2 regions of the Intestinimonas sp. UBA1698 genome follow, and region 1 is predicted to be linked to the other one. Evidence: riboswitches for the same ligand, from Rfam matches in the RefSeq annotation. Region 1 holds a riboswitch; the other holds the start of a gene.
What was found. Region 1 has a riboswitch for thiamine pyrophosphate ahead of B3H64_RS06025 (YkoF family thiamine/hydroxymethylpyrimidine-binding protein). Riboswitches for the same ligand answer to the same signal wherever they lie in the genome.
Positions count from the first base shown of each region.

Region 1 (7,595 bases):
ATGCCGGTGGGGGCCGCCGTCTCCGCCGAGCCGGGCATCTACCTGCCGGGACGATTCGGCGTGCGCATCGAGGATGTGACCATTCTCACCGCCGACGGCTGTATCGATATCACAAAATCCCCGAAGGAACTGATAATTCTGTAAAAAGCCTTGCAAAATGGGAAAGAATAGGGTAAAATAGCTTAGTTAAATTTCAACTCTACTTTGGAGGATGGATACCAATGCCTACGATTACTGCCAGTGATTTTCGTAACGGTGTGACGTTCGAGATGGACGGCCAGGTGATGCAGGTCGTCGAGTTTCAGCATGTAAAGCCCGGAAAGGGCGCCGCTTTCGTTCGGACCAAGATGAAGAACGTGATCACCGGCGGCGTGACCGAGACCTCTTTCAACCCCACCGCCAAGTTCGAGAGCGCCTATGTGGAGCGCAAGGACATGGAGTACAGCTACAACGACGGCGATCTGTACTACTTTATGGACCCTGAGACCTACGACCTGGTGCCCATCGCCAAGGAGACCCTGGACGACTCCTTCCGCTTTGTCAAGGAGAACATGGTCTGCAAGATCAACAGCTACAAGGGCAGCATCTTCGCCGTGGAGCCCCCCACCTTTGTGGAGCTGGAGGTCACCGAGACCGATCCCGGCTTCAAGGGCGACACCGCCACCAACGTGACCAAGCCCGCTACCGTGGAGACGGGCACCGAGATCAAGGTGCCCCTGTTCATCAACCCCGGCGACCGGATCAAGATCGACACCCGCAGCGGCGAGTACCTGGAGCGCTGCAAGAAGTAAGCGCGCCCCCGCGGCCGCGATTGTATGGCCTTTGGCCAAATAAAGGAGAATTTCTGCTATGACTATTTCTGAGAAGGTTGCCTATCTGAAGGGCCTGTCCGACGGTCTGAACATCGACACCGAGAAGTCCAAGGAGGGCAAGCTGATCTCCGTGATCATCGACATCCTGGAGGAAGTCGGCATGTCCATCGAGGATCTGGAGGAGAACGCCACCGCCATGGGCGAGGAGATCGACGCCATTTCCGACGACCTGTCCGACGTGGAGGAGATCGTCTACGAGGACGACGACGAAGATGACGACGACTGCTGCTGCGACGACGACGATTTCTTCGAGGTGGAGTGCCCCAACTGCAAGGAGGAGCTCTGCATTGACGAGGACGTGTTGGAGGCCGGCTTCATCGAGTGCCCCAACTGCCACGAGAAGTTCGCGCTGGAGGTCAATGAGGATGAGTGCGGCTGCGGCTGTGGCTGCGAGGACGAGGACGACGACGAGTAATCCTGTCCCACCTGTTTCGAACAAAAAGGCCCGGCGCTCCGCGGAGCGCCGGGCCTTTTTTGATGCGGAAAGGGCGGTACACTTGGTTTTTCGGGTGTAAAAGGATGAAAAAGGAGGGGAACTCCGTGAGAGAAAAAATCCGGGTAACGCTGTTGGCCAACGCCGGGATTCTGCTGGAGGGAACGGGGGCCCGGCTGCTGATCGACGGTCTCTACGACCCGGCGGGAACGGAGTTCCAGGCGGTACCGGAGCCGGTGAAGGCCCGGCTGCTGGCGGGGGAGCCGCCGGTGGACCTGCTGGCCTTTACCCACCTGCACCCCGATCACTTCAGCCGGCGGGAGACGGAGACTTATCTGGCGCGGAACCGGGTCCGGGGAGTTCTGCTGCCGGAGGACGGTGGACCGCTGGCCGGGCCGGTGCGTCGTATGACCGGCGTGCGGGGGGCGTGGGAGCCGCTGCCTGGCGTGCGGATCACGTGGGTTTCCAGCGGTCATATCGGGCCTCAATATGCCGAGACGGCGCACTTCTGCCTGCTGGCGGAGCTGTCCGGCGTGGGGGTCTTGGTGACCGGGGACGCCGACCCGGAGCGGGGAGAACCCACCTGGCAGGAGCTGGGATGGGCCCGGCCGGATGCGGTGCTGGTCAATCCGCTGTTTTACCAGAGCCCCCGGGGCCGGGCCCTGCTGCGGGAGGTACTGCGGCCGGAGCGGGTGGTTTTATACCATATCCCCGGCGCGGACCGCGACCCTTGGGGACTGCGCCGGATGGTCCGGCGGCAGTTGGAGCGGAGCCGGGACGAGCCCTACCACCTGTCCGCCCTGTGGGGGCCTCTGGACCGTATGACGGTCACGGGGCGGGGGGAGTAACGCCGCCCCGGGCGATCAGGGCCAGCTTTCCACGCCGGGAGAGCTGCTTGAGGGCATACTCCCGGCGCAGGGCGGCGGACTTGTCGGGGCAGGCCTCCCGGTAGACCAGGGCCACGGGGACCCGGCCCCGGGTGTATTTGGCGCCCCTGCCGCTGTTGTGGGCCGCCAGGCGTCGCTCCAGGCAGTCGGTGATGCCGGTGTAAAGGGTGCCGTCGGCGCAGCGGAGGATGTAGACCCAGTAGGTCATGGCGGGAAGCCTCCCTTGTGCCCCTTTGGGCAGAATGTTGAAACAAGGAGAAACGGATTGTCTACCTTGGAGATTCCAATACCGATGGCTACGCCCCCCACGCTCCGTTCTGGGCGGGCGGGATCCGGCGGCGGTCCGCTGGACCGGGCCTCAGACCGGATGCTCCAGACGGATCAGGCCCTTGCGCAGGCAGGCGGTCAGGTCCAGCTTTTTCGTCCCGTGTTCCCGGAAGGAGACGGAGGCGATGCTGCCCGTTTTGTCCAGGAGGATGCCGCGGCCAAATTGCCTGTGGACCACCGCCGCCCCGGGGATGTAATCCTTTTCCCAAAGCGCGACGGAGGATGCGGAGGGCGGGGCCTTCCGGGGCGGAGGGAGAGGCTTCGGCCGGGGCACGGCCCTGTCTCCGGGCGGGACGGAGCCCAAAAGCTGGCGCGCGAAGGTGGAGCCCGGGGCTGGCTCTCCGAACCGGGCGGAATAGGTGAGCAGCTCAAACTGGTATTTGGCCCGGGTGACCCCGACGTAGAACAGCCGCCGCTCCTCCTCCAGGGCCTCCCGCTCCTCGGGGGAGAGGGAGCCCTCCTCCTCCGGCGCGTCCACCGCGGGGAAGACGCCGTCCATCACGTCGATCAGGACCACCCGGTCGTACTCCAGCCCCTTGCTGGAGTGGATGGTGGACAGGACAAGGGGGCAGTCGGGGTAGCGCTCCGGCCCCTCCACCACCCGCTGGAGCGCGTCCAGCCGGTCCAGCAGGCCCTGGATGCCGGAGGACTGCCGAGCCAGGGAGAGCAGGATGTTCACCCGGGCGGCGTCGGCGTGCCTGGCGGACAGGTAGTCTCCGTAGCCCATGTATTTGACAATGCGCTGGAGCGCGGCGAAGCCGCCCAGCGCGGGCAGCTTGGAAAAGTGGGTCCGCAGGGCCCTCAGGCGGCCCGCCTGCCAGGGCTCGATCTGGCCGCTGTCCAGCAGCACATCCAGTACCGACGCGTCGCCGCCGTACCGGGCCAGCACGTCCTGAAGCACCCTGCGCTTGAGGCGCAGGTCCAACTTGTAGTAGAAGCGGAGAAAGCGCTCCGCATCCCGGCCGTCCAGGGCAAAGCGGAGCATGTCGGTCAGATCCCGCACCACCGGGCTGGAGAAAAAGTAGCTCTCCCTCTGGCGGCAGCGGTAGGGGACCCCTTCCCGCTCCAGCAGATCGATCAGCGGCAGGGCGCTGTCGTTGTTGCGGTAGAGAATGGCGGTGGACCGGCTGCATTCCCGGGCGAGCCGGAGCAGATAGCGGTACTGACGGCTGTAATCCTCCAGCTCCACCACCCGAATGGGCTCCCCCTGGGGGTTGTCTGTGGTCATATGCTTGGCATGGCGGCTCTGGTTGCGCTGGATGAAGGCGTCCGCCTTTGCTACGATGGACCGGGTGGAGCGGTAGTTGGTCTCCATCAGAAGCACCCTGACCTCCGGGTAGACGGTCTGGAACTCCAGCAGGGCCTGGGGCCAGGCGGCCCGGAAGCCATAGATGCTCTGGTCCTCGTCGCCGACCAGGAACAGATTCCGGCTTCGGGCCGCCAGCAGGCGAAGAATCTTGTGCTGGATCTTGGAAGTGTCCTGGGCCTCGTCCACGCAGAGGTAGGGAAAGCGGGTCTGGTAGTAGGCCAGCAGATCGGGGAAGCGGCGCAGGATGCGGCAGGCAAAGACCATCTGGTCGTCGTAGTCCATGCGGCGGCTGCGCTCCAACTGCTGCCGATAGGCGAAGTAGACGGCGGGAAAATCCACTCCGTCCAGCCTGATCTCCCGGACCTCTTCATCGGTGAGCAGCATGTTCTTGCAGTAGGTAATCCGGGTGCGGACCTCCTTCACGTCCTGATCGGTGGGGTAATCGCCCCCGGCGGCCATCAGCTCCCGGACCAGGGCGGACAGGCGGCTCTCGCTGCTCTCCAACTCGAAGGGGACGGTCCCCTTGACCCGGGCGTAGCGGTGGATGATGGACTGGCAGACGCCGTTGATGGTGCGGAACGGGAGGGCTTCGGCGTACTCCGCTCCGAAGAAGGAGCGAAACCGGCGCTTCATGTCCCCGGCGGCGGCTACCGTGTAGGTGACGGTGAGGATATGCCCCGGATCTATCCCCAGACAGTAGAGCATATACCCCAGTCGGGTGACCAGCACGGTGGTCTTGCCGCTGCCCGGAACGGCCAGCAGGAGGGTGGGCCCGTCCACCTGCCGCACGGCGGCCTCCTGCTGGGGGTTGAGCTGGATATGGAAACTGGATTTGAATTCCTCGTAGGTCATTCGGTTCCTCACTTTCGGGATAAAAGCGCCTCAAAGCCGCGGCTTTGAGGCGCTTGGCTTACCCCAGCATGTAGGTCCAGGGGAGGTTTTCCCAGGTGGCTGCGCCGTACTGCCGGATTAGCACGTCGGTGAGATAGCGGATCTTCTCGCGCGGGGCCTCGGAGCGGCCGGTGGTCAGCATGGCGTCCAACCGGTCGCGGTTATGCCACAGGTCGGCCCAGGTTCCGCGAAGGCCTCGGGGTGGCTGACCATGGCATAGCTGGAGGCGAAGCCCTCGGACCCGGAGCCGGCGGAAAAGGGGGCTCACTGGCCGCAGGAGGCGCTCCAGCCATTGACGATCCGAGCGGTGGAGACCACCATGTGTCCCATCTCGTGGCTGTACTCATAGGGAGAGCCGAAGCCGGTGCAGTAGATGCGGTCCACCTTGGCCGCGGAGTAGTCGTAGACGTGTTCGCCATGGAAGCCGCCGCCCATGCCGCTGGGCTCGCCGTTGAAGAAGATCCTATCGACGGGGAAGAGAACGATCTCAGTGGGACGGCGGCTCCACTCTCTCAGTGCCGGAGTGCGCGGGGTCCTGCGCTCTTTATTGTAACGCATCGCTCCATAAAAAAGCAACCTTTGAAGGGCGGCAGCCGAAATTACGGCCAGGAGCACAGGGGAATGCCTGCCGAACGGAGGGGGAGGAGAGGGAAAACAACTTTTCCTTGACAAGCGGAAGGGAACTGACTATACTGACAACAACAACTGAATATGGAAAGTAGAATTCTAGGGGGACTCCATGCGGAGTTGAGATAGATTAATCTGACCCTTTGAACCTGATGGTTAAGACCAGCGTAGGGAAGCAATTCGAACAGAACGACATGATTTGTTTGTGGCCAAAAGAGTGCTTTTTCACGTGAAAAAGCACTCTTTTTATTTTTGCCTGATGAAAGAAAGGAAGATGTGCAATGCAACAGGAAGGCTGCGGCTGCCAGCGGGAGGACCTCCCCTGGTCCGGGCGGGGCACCAAGCTGGATATCTCCGGCTGCCGGTTCTCCCTCTATCCCATGGACAGCGATTTTGTCTCCATCATTTTGGGGGCGCTGGAAAAGACCGACACCTCGGCGGTGTGGAGCCAGTCCGACGCCCTGTCCACCGTCTACCGCGGACGGCTGCCCTACGTGGCCGACGCGGTGAAGGGGCTGTTTATCAACGCCTGGCGGCCGGGCGTCCACATGGCGCTGGAGGGGCAGTTCTCCAAGGGCTGCCCGGGCGACTGCGACGGGGACAGCCTGCTGGACCGTCAGGGCCCAGCGCCCAACCAGGCGCTGGCGGCGGAGCGGCACTTTCCCGTGCTGTGCAAGCTGGCCCTGTACCCCATGGGGGTGGGGGACTACATCGACCAAATCGCCCAGGTCTGGCGCATGGCGGAGGACGCCGGTCTGGCCCCCGTCACCATCCACTATGCCACCCGCATCTCCGGCGACGTCCACCAGGTGTTCGACTATCTGGAGGCGGTCTGCCGCCGCATGGAGGAGACCGTCCCCCACTACATCCTGCATTTCACCCTGTCCGTCAACAGCCCCACCCAGGAATAACGAGAGGAGAAGATCCATCATGAACGAGAAATACGGCTGGAAGCTCCAGGAGATCATCCTGGTGGCGATGCTCTGCATCGTTTTCGGCGTCGTCTATCTGGCGGGGGTCTATCTGGCCTCCTTCCTCAGCACCCTGCTCACCCCCGTCGGCCTGGCCCCCCTGGCCAACGAGCTCGTCTTCGGCGTGTGGTTCATGGCCTCCACCCTGGCCGCCTACATCCTCCAGAAGCCCGGCGCGGCCATCGTGGCCGAGGTGCTGGCCGCCCTCATTGAGGTGCTGCTGGGCAACATGTACGGCCCCATGGTCATCGTGGCCGGCATCATCCAGGGCGCCGGCGGCGAGATCGTCTTTGCCGCGGGCGGCTACAAGAAATTCGACCGCAGGATGGTTTGCCTGGCCTCGGTTGGCTGCTGCATCACCAGCTTTTTGTGGAGTTTTGTCCGCTCCGGCTACGGCAAGCTGGCCGTTCCCCTGCTGGCGGTGATGTTCCTCATCCGGCTGGTCAGCTCGCTGATTTTCTCCGGCGTCCTCAGCAAGGCCATCGGCGACGGGCTGGCCCGCACCGGACTGCTCAAGGGCTACGCCCTGGGCCGGGCCCATGCCTGAGCCGCTGCTGGTCGGCCGGGAACTGACCTTCCGCTATGGAAAGCAGTCGGCTCCCATCTTTTCCAACCTGTCTCTGACGGTGGAGGAGGGAGAGACGGTGCTGCTGATGGGGCCCTCCGGCTGCGGCAAGTCCACCCTGGCCTACTGTCTGGCGGGGCTCTACCCCGAGTATGCCGGCGAGCTGGCGGGAACGGTCCGGCTGGCGGGACGGCCGCTGGAGTCCTATGGGCCGGCGGCCCGGGCACGGACGGTCTCCATCCTCTTCCAGAATCCGGACAACCAGTTCTGCATGGACCGAGTGGACCATGAGGTGCTCTTCGCCCTGGAGAACATCAACTACCCCGGCGACCTGCGGGCCCGGATGGACGAGCTGCTGGAGCTGGCGGGCCTGAGGGAGCTGGCCCAAGCCCCCATTCGCACCCTGTCCGGCGGCACCAAGCAGAAGCTGGCCCTGTGCACCGCGCTGGCCACCGGCGCAAGGCTGCTCATCCTGGACGAGCCCTTCGCCAACCTGGACCCGGCCTCCTGCGCCCAGCTCTCCGCCCAGCTCCAGGCGCTCAACCGGCGGGGCCTGACCCTGCTGGTGGTGGACCACCGGCCCGACTGGTGGCGGAGCTTCCTGACCCGTGTGGTGCTGATGGAGGACAAAGGAAATCTGGATGCAGGGGCGTTCCCTCCGTCGGAGCTGGAGGCCCGCCGGGAGGCGCTCACCCGCCGGGGCCTGTTTCTGG
Region 1 is NZ_DCJO01000030.1:44,086-51,680, forward strand. It holds gene B3H64_RS05985 (M24 family metallopeptidase) at 1-144, shown strand, start outside; gene efp (elongation factor P) at 222-791, shown strand; gene B3H64_RS05995 (CD1247 N-terminal domain-containing protein) at 850-1,287, shown strand; gene B3H64_RS06000 (MBL fold metallo-hydrolase) at 1,413-2,153, shown strand; gene B3H64_RS06005 (GIY-YIG nuclease family protein) at 2,134-2,400, opposite strand; gene B3H64_RS06010 (ATP-dependent helicase) at 2,551-4,680, opposite strand; gene B3H64_RS06015 (hypothetical protein) at 4,739-4,861, opposite strand; gene B3H64_RS06020 (hypothetical protein) at 4,984-5,277, opposite strand; TPP riboswitch at 5,438-5,537, shown strand; gene B3H64_RS06025 (YkoF family thiamine/hydroxymethylpyrimidine-binding protein) at 5,628-6,257, shown strand; gene B3H64_RS06030 (ECF transporter S component) at 6,277-6,864, shown strand; gene B3H64_RS06035 (ABC transporter ATP-binding protein) at 6,857-7,595, shown strand, end outside.

Region 2 (7,595 bases), on a different contig from region 1:
CTGGTCAAGACCGTCCGCGAGGCCTATGTCCGCTATGAGTTCCACGCCGTCTACCGGGCGGTGTACAACTTCTGCGTGGTGGATATGTCCAACTTCTACCTGGACATCATCAAGGACCGGCTGTATTGCGGGGACGCCCACGGCCGCCGCTCCGCCCAGACCGCCCTGTATACCATCCTGGACGGCATGACCCGGCTCATCGCCCCCATCCTGGCCTTCACCTCCGACGAGATCTGGGCCGCCATGCGCCACGACCGGAGCGCCGACACCGAGAGCGTGCTCCTCAACGACATGCCCGGCTACGACGAGGCTCTGGCCCTGTCCGAGGCGGACCAGGTCCGCTGGGATAAGCTGATCTCGGTCCGCGACGCGGTGAACAAGGCCCTGGAGAACGCCCGGGCCGCCGGGGTCTTTAAAAAGGCCCAGGACACCGAGGTCACCCTCTCCGTGGCCGAGCAGAAGGACGCGGACTTCCTGTCCGGCGTGGACCTGGCCACCCTGTGCATCGTCTCCAGGGTCACCGTCACCACCGGGGCGGTGGAGGGGGAAAAGATGGCCGACTGCCTCATCCCCTGCACCATCGCGGTCAAGCTGTCCGAGGCCCCTAAGTGCGTGCGCTGCTGGAACCATAACGAGCACGTGGGGGAGGACCACGACCACCCCGAGCTGTGCCCCCGTTGCGCCGGGGTCGTGCGCGCCGAAGCATAAGTAGACAAGCTGAGCCCCCGCGGCCATACGTTGTATGGCCGCGGGGGCTTTTTTGTTCTACGTTTCCCGAGGCGCCCAGTGCGGGCAGGTCTGGTCCTTGGTGCGCTTTTTGATCCGGGGGTACTTGCAGTGCCCGCAGTCCACCTCGTGGTATCCCTTGCCCCACTTCCGGTAGTGCTGGGCAAAGTATTTGCAGGTCCCGCAGATTTTTTCTTCCATGGCGCTCACCTCCTGGTCTTATAACGTCATTATAACGTCTCTCAAAAAGAAAGTCAACGCTAAAATGACGTTATAATTGCGTTATTGTTTTATTACGTCATTTTGATATAATTGTGATATCACTTGCAAGGAGGGGCACAAATGCCGGTCTCGTATAATTTCCCCCTTCGTCTGGACGACGATCTGCGGGAAAAGCTGCGCTACATCGCAGAAAAAAACAGCCGGTCTCTCAATAAGGAGATTGAATTCCTCGTGAAAAAGCACGTGGAAGCCTACGAAAAAGAACACGGCGCCATTGCCGTCCCCAAGGAGTAACCGCTCATGCTCTATGCCATCCTCATCCTCGCGCTGGTGGTTCTGGATCAGGTCGTCAAGTTTCTGGTCCGCGCCCACATCCCCCTGGGAGGTTCCCTCCCCTTCCTGCCCCACATTCTGGAGCTCACCTATGTCCAGAACACCGGGGCGGCCTTTTCCATGCTCTCCCAGCACACCTGGCTGCTCACCATCGTCTCCGCCGTGGTGGCGGCGGTCATCGCCGCCGCCCTGGTCAAAAAAGTGGTGAAGCACCCCTTTGGGGTCCTGTCCCTGTCGGTGGTCCTGGCCGGGGCGGTGGGCAACCTCATCGACCGGCTGTTCCTGGGCTTCGTCACCGATATGTTCCAGACCCTGTTTATGCGCTTTGCCGTCTTTAACGTGGCCGACATCTGCGTGGTCTGCGGCGGCATCGCCTTCGTCGTCTACATCCTCTTCTTTGCCGAGAAGCTGGAGAAAAAGGAGTCCGGCCATGACACCCATCCGGCTGACGGCTGACCGGGCTGGGGAGCGGCTGGACCAGTTTCTGGCCCGCTCGGTGGAGGGGCTGACCCGCTCGGCGGCCCAGCGGCTGCTGGAGGAGGGGGCGGTGACCCGGTCGGGCCGCCCGGCCCGGAAAAACGACAAGACCTCCCCCGGCGACGTGCTGGAGGTGGTCCTGCCCGACCCCGCTCCGGTGGACCTCCTCCCCCAGAACATCCCGCTGGACGTGGTATACGAGGACGGCGACGTCATCGTGGTCAACAAGCCGGTGGGCATGGTGGTCCACCCCGCCCCCGGCCATCCTGACGGCACGCTGGTCAACGCGCTGTTATATCACTGCGGAAATAGCCTTTCAGGAATCAACGGAGCGCTGCGCCCCGGCATCGTCCACCGCATCGACCGGGACACCTCGGGGCTCATCATCGCCGCCAAGAACGACGCCGCCCATCTGGCCCTGGCCGAGCAGCTCCAGGACCACTCCCTGTACCGGGAATACGAGGCGGTGTGCGCGGGCAGCCTGAGGGAAGACGCCGGCACGGTGGACGCTCCCATCGGCCGCCACCCCGCAGACCGGAAAAGGATGGCCATCGACCGGAAAAACGGCCGCCGAGCGGTAACCCACTGGACCGTACTGGGGCGGTATCCCGGCTGCACCCACATTCAATGCCGTCTGGAGACCGGCCGCACCCACCAGATCCGGGTCCACCTGGCCTCCATCGGCCATCCCATTCTGGGGGACACGGTGTATGGGGCCAAAAAGCCCTATCCCGGCCTGGCCGGCCAGTGCCTCCACGCCCGGCGGCTGTCCTTCCTCCACCCGCGCACCGGGGAACGGGTGACCGTGGAGTGTCCCCTGCCGGACTACTTCACCGCGTTGCTTGACAAGCTGTCCAGGCTGAGATAAAATAGGACCCGACCGCAGGACAAATCGAATACAGGGGCGCTGGACGCAAGTCCGGCTGAGATGCGAGGCGTATGGCCGCCTCCGGTCCCTTGAACCTGATCCGGGTAATGCCGGCGTAGGAAGCTGATTCGACACCGTGTCGTTTCTCCTGTACCGCTTGCGCTAGCTCCGGTTTGCGCTGCGGTACATTTTTTAAAAGGAGAAATGATCGATGACCTCTGCAAAACCGACCCGCTCCGCCGTGTCCGGCCGCACCCGCACCCGCATGCTGTGCGAAGGCGCCATTATGGTGGCCCTGGCCCAGATCCTGAGCTATATCAAGATCATGGAGCTGCCCAACGGCGGCTCCCTCACCCCAGCCATGTTCCCCATCCTGCTCTTCGCCGTGCGCTGGGGCCTGAAGGACGGCCTGCTGGCCGGCTTTGTATTCGGCCTTTTACAGCTCATCTTCGACGGCGCATATGCCTGGGGCTGGCAGTCCATGCTGCTGGATTATCTGGTGGCCTTTCCCCCGTTGGGTCTGGCGGGCCTATTCAAAGGGAAAAAGTGGGGCATTTTTGCCGGCACCGTCCTGGGCTGCCTGGGGCGCTTTATCGTCCACTTCATCAGCGGCATTACCATTTACCGTATCTACGCTCCCACCGAGATTCTGGGCACGGTGTTCGACGAGCCCAATCTCTACTCGCTCGTGTATAACGGCTCCTACATGCTCCCCAACACCATTCTGGCCCTGGCCATCGCCGGGCTGCTCTACGCGCCTCTGAAGAAATTCTATGTGGGGGAGGATATTCCGAAATAAGAAGGTGTGATTGGATTGGGCAAATTTGAGGGCGTTCTCCTGGCCAGTGACTTTGACGATACCCTGGTGGGCGGAAGCTGCGAGCTGTCCCCGGGCAACCGGGCGGCGCTGGCGTATTTCATCCGCGAGGGCGGCCGCTTTACCGTGGCCACCGGCCGGGCCCGCCGCACCTTTGCCCCCTATGCGCACACCATTCCCCTCAACGCCCCCGTGATTTTGTCCAACGGCGCGCTGCTCTACGACTTTGCTGCCGGGCGCACGGTGGTGGACCTGCCCCTGCCCGAAACGGCGGCGGCCGACCTGGGGCAGCTCTGCGCCGTCATGCCCCAGATCGGAGTGGAGACCTACCACGGCGACGACGTGTATATCTTTCAGCCCAACGCCTTCACCCAGCGGCATGTGGAGCGAGTCAGGACCACCTGGACCCAGCGGGACCTGCCGGACATGCCCCAGCCCTGGAGTAAGGCGGTGATCCAGGCCGATTACCAAAGCCTGCTGACTGCCCAGAAGTACCTGCTGGACCGCTGGCCGGACCGCTATGAGGTCATCTTCTCCAACGCGGTGCTGCTGGAGTGCACCGCCAAGACCGCCACCAAGGGCGGCATGGTGCTGAAGCTGGCCCAGCGGCTGGGCGTCCGCCGGGAGCACATCTACTGCGTGGGGGACAATCAGAACGACATCCCCATGCTGGCGGTGTCTGCCGTGCCCTTTGCCCCCGCCAACTGTGCCCAGGCGGTCCGGGACTGGGGCGCCGTCCTCCTGTCTTCCTGCGAGGAGGACTGCGTGGCCCAGGTGATCCAGACGCTGGACCGGCGCTATTAAAAAGTTACGAAACACCCCGGAACGATATGCGTTCCGGGGTGTTTTGTGTCAGAAGAAATTACTCTGACTTTATAAATCGTGCTTCTCAAGGCCGGTCAGGTCTGCTATAATAGAGGCAGAAACCAGCTCATGCTAATATTTCCCAGAGAGGGGGGCCGACATGGAACGGATGCAGGCGGTGGAATTCATCATCCGACTGGAGCAGCTCTATCTGGAGCAGCGTGACATGAAGGCCCTTCTGGCGGCGATGGCGCCCGGGGTCACCTGGATCGGCAGCGGCCGGGGCGAGGTCTGCCGTGGAAAGCAGGAGGCGCGCCGCCTGCTGGAGCAAGACCTGGCCGAATACGGGGGAGCGTTCTCCATCACCGAGCGCTGGCAGGAGGCGGAGCCCCTGCCCGGCGAAGGCTGGCTGATCTATGGCGGATTCCGTGCCGAGCCCGGCGACCCGTCTGCCGGACTGGCAGAGCTGGACCTGCGGTTCAGCGCGGTCTGCACGGAAACGGAGGACGGCCTCCAACTCTGCCACATCCACCTCTCCCAGCCGGACTTTGATCAGCGGCCGGGACGGCTCTATGTCCTGCGGGACAGCCGGGCCCGGACGGAGGAATTCCGCCAGCGGGCGGCGGAGAGCCAGCGTGAGCTGCTGGATGTGATGGAAAATCTGCCCGGAGGGGTGCTCCGCTGCCGCGATGACAGAGGTTTTACCATCCTGCAGATGAGCAGCGGCTTTTTGGATATGGTGGGCTATCGTCCGGCGGAGCTGGAGGAGCAGTACCACAACCGCCTGATTGATCTGATCCACCCCGACGACCGGGAAAATGTGCGGAAGAATTTCCGCGCGCCGGTGATAAACTCCACGGTGGAGCAGGAGTACCGCCTGATCTGCCGCGACGGCCACCCGCTCTGGGTGCTGGATCGGTCCCGCCTGGTGCGCAGTCCCGGCGGCGCGCCGGTGTTCAACACCATGCTGATGGACATCACCGAGCGTAAGCAGGCCCAGGAGGCCCTGCGCCTGTCGCTGGAGCGCCATCAGATCATCATGGATCAGACCAACGACATCATTTTCGAGTGGAATATCGTACAGGATACCCTGAGTTTTTCGAACAACTGGCAGAAAAAATTTGGCTACGCCCCCATCCGGCGGGAGATCAGTACCCGCATCCCCGGCTCCAAGGACGTCCACCCTGACGACATGTCCGCCTTCCGCCAGCTCCTGAAGGCTGCGTCGGCGGGGGCGCCCTATTCATCGGCAGAGTTCCGCATCCGTAGCTGGGACGGCCGCTATCTCTGGTGCCGTATCCGGGCCACCACACAGTTTGACAGCGAGGGCAGGCCCATCAAGGCGGTGGGGGTCATCACCGACATCGACGCCGAGAAGAAACACGAACAGCGGCTGCTGGAGCAGGCTCAGAAGGATTCCCTTACCGGTCTGCTGAACCAGAGCGCGGCACGATCCCGGGCCGCCGAGCTGATCGAGGGGCGGCGGCCGGAGGAGATTCAGGCCCTGATGATTCTGGACCTGGACAACTTCAAGAACGTCAACGACCAGTACGGCCATCTGTGCGGAGACGCGGTGCTCACCGATCTGGCGGCCTGTCTGAAGCGGCAGTTCCGGGGCTCCGATGTCATCGGCCGCATTGGCGGGGATGAATTCGCAGTATTCCTGTCCAGTCTGAGCCAGGCGTCGGATGCCGGGGTCAAGGCCGGGGAAATCCTGGCCGCCATCGCCGCCCTGCCGCTGGAGGGCGCCCCCGACCTGCAGCTCTCCTGCAGCGTGGGCATCGCTCTGTGCCCGGCCGACGGTGCCGACTACCAGCGCTTGTACCAGTGCGCCGATTTGGCCCTCTACCAGGCCAAGAGCCAGGGAAAGGCGTGCTTTGCCTATTACAGCCAGGAGCTGGAGGACGGTCCCGGCCGCAGCGGCAGGAGCCGCTCCGCCGTCAGCTCCCCCATCGACTCCGACTCGGTGTGCGACGTCACCGAGCAGCTTGCCCGGTACGCCTTCCGGATGCTCTACGACGCCGGCACCACCGAGGCCGCCATCGGCCAGATGCTGGAGGTCGTAGGCCGGGCCTATGACGTGAGCCGGGTCTATATCTTTGAAAACAGCGCGGACGACACCCTGTGCTATAACACCTTTGAGTGGTGCGGCGAGGGGGTCTCGTCGGAACGGGAGAACCTCCAGGGCCTGTCCTACCAGGAGGACCTGGGGGATTACCAGTCCAACTTCGACGCCAACGGCATCTTCTACTGCCGGGACATCTCCACCCTCCACCCCGACCTCTATGCGGTGCTGGCCCCCCAGGGGATCTGCTCCATGCTCCAGTGTGCGATTCTGGACGACGGGCGGTTCAAGGGCTATGTGGGCTTTGACGAGTGCCGGGCCAACCGCTACTGGACCCAGGAGCAGATCGAATCCCTGACCCTGGTGGCCCGGGTGTTGTCCACCTTCCTGATGAAGCAGCGGCTCAGGGAGCATGTGCAGGCGCTGGAGCAGCGCCTGGCGCAGGAGAAGGAGCAATGAAAACCAAACCGCGGGACAGCCATTCGGCTGTCCCGCGGTTTTTCTTGCCTCAGGAGGCTCGCCCCATGAAGGCATAGAGCATGACCGCGGCCTCGCCCCGGGTGGCGGTGCGGTTGGGATTCAGGCGGCCGGAGCCGTCCCCCCGAACCATGCCCAGCCCCTGGGCCAGGGCGGCGTATCCCAGCAGTCCGTCGGGAATGTCGGCCTGGTCGGAGAAGGCAGTGTGGTAGATCCCCTGGAGCCGCGCCGCCGGGCCATAGCCTCCGGCGTCCAGCAGCAGCTTGGCCGTCTCTAGACGGGTGAGCGGCCTGCCGTCCTCCCGCTCCGCCCGGGTGAGCAACCCCATGCCGTAGGCGGTGCGGTACAGGTCGTCGGCCCCGGCGTCGTCCAGAGCCCCGGGGTCCACCCGGTAGCCCCGGGTGCTGACCAGCAGGGCCACCAGGTCCCGCTGGGTCAGGGCCTGGGTGGGCGCGAAGGAATCCCCGGCGTAGCCGACGCCGTATCGGGCCAGGGCCTCCACGGCGGGCTTGGCCCAGGGAGCGTCGTCCAGGTCGCCGTACTGGACGGCGGCCTCCTCATAGCGGTGGACCACAGGTTCGCCGGTCTTGGCGTCGATGCCCAGGACGGGGTCGCCGCCGCTGACCAGGGTGTAGCCCAGTTTCAGCGTCGAGAGATAGGAGAACCCCATCTCGGCCAGCGGGCCGTAGTCGGGGTTGGACAGGTCCAGCTTCTCCGGCACGGCCACATAGCCGCCCTGTAGCTGGAAGGTGGCCAGATAGGCCTCCAGCGCAGCTTGGGGACCGATGATGCCTTCAGGGCTTTCA
Region 2 is NZ_DCJO01000038.1:71,998-79,592, forward strand. It holds gene ileS (isoleucine--tRNA ligase) at 1-708, shown strand, start outside; gene B3H64_RS10300 (hypothetical protein) at 766-927, opposite strand; gene B3H64_RS10305 (Arc family DNA-binding protein) at 1,069-1,242, shown strand; gene lspA (signal peptidase II) at 1,249-1,737, shown strand; gene B3H64_RS10315 (RluA family pseudouridine synthase) at 1,712-2,626, shown strand; TPP riboswitch at 2,649-2,766, shown strand; gene thiT (energy-coupled thiamine transporter ThiT) at 2,838-3,425, shown strand; gene B3H64_RS10325 (HAD-IIB family hydrolase) at 3,432-4,247, shown strand; gene B3H64_RS10330 (diguanylate cyclase) at 4,408-6,771, shown strand; gene B3H64_RS10335 (S-layer homology domain-containing protein) at 6,821-7,595, opposite strand, start outside.
Region 2: it holds a riboswitch for thiamine pyrophosphate, as region 1 does, so the genes downstream of both, thiT (energy-coupled thiamine transporter ThiT) here and B3H64_RS06025 (YkoF family thiamine/hydroxymethylpyrimidine-binding protein) in region 1, are expected to answer to the same signal.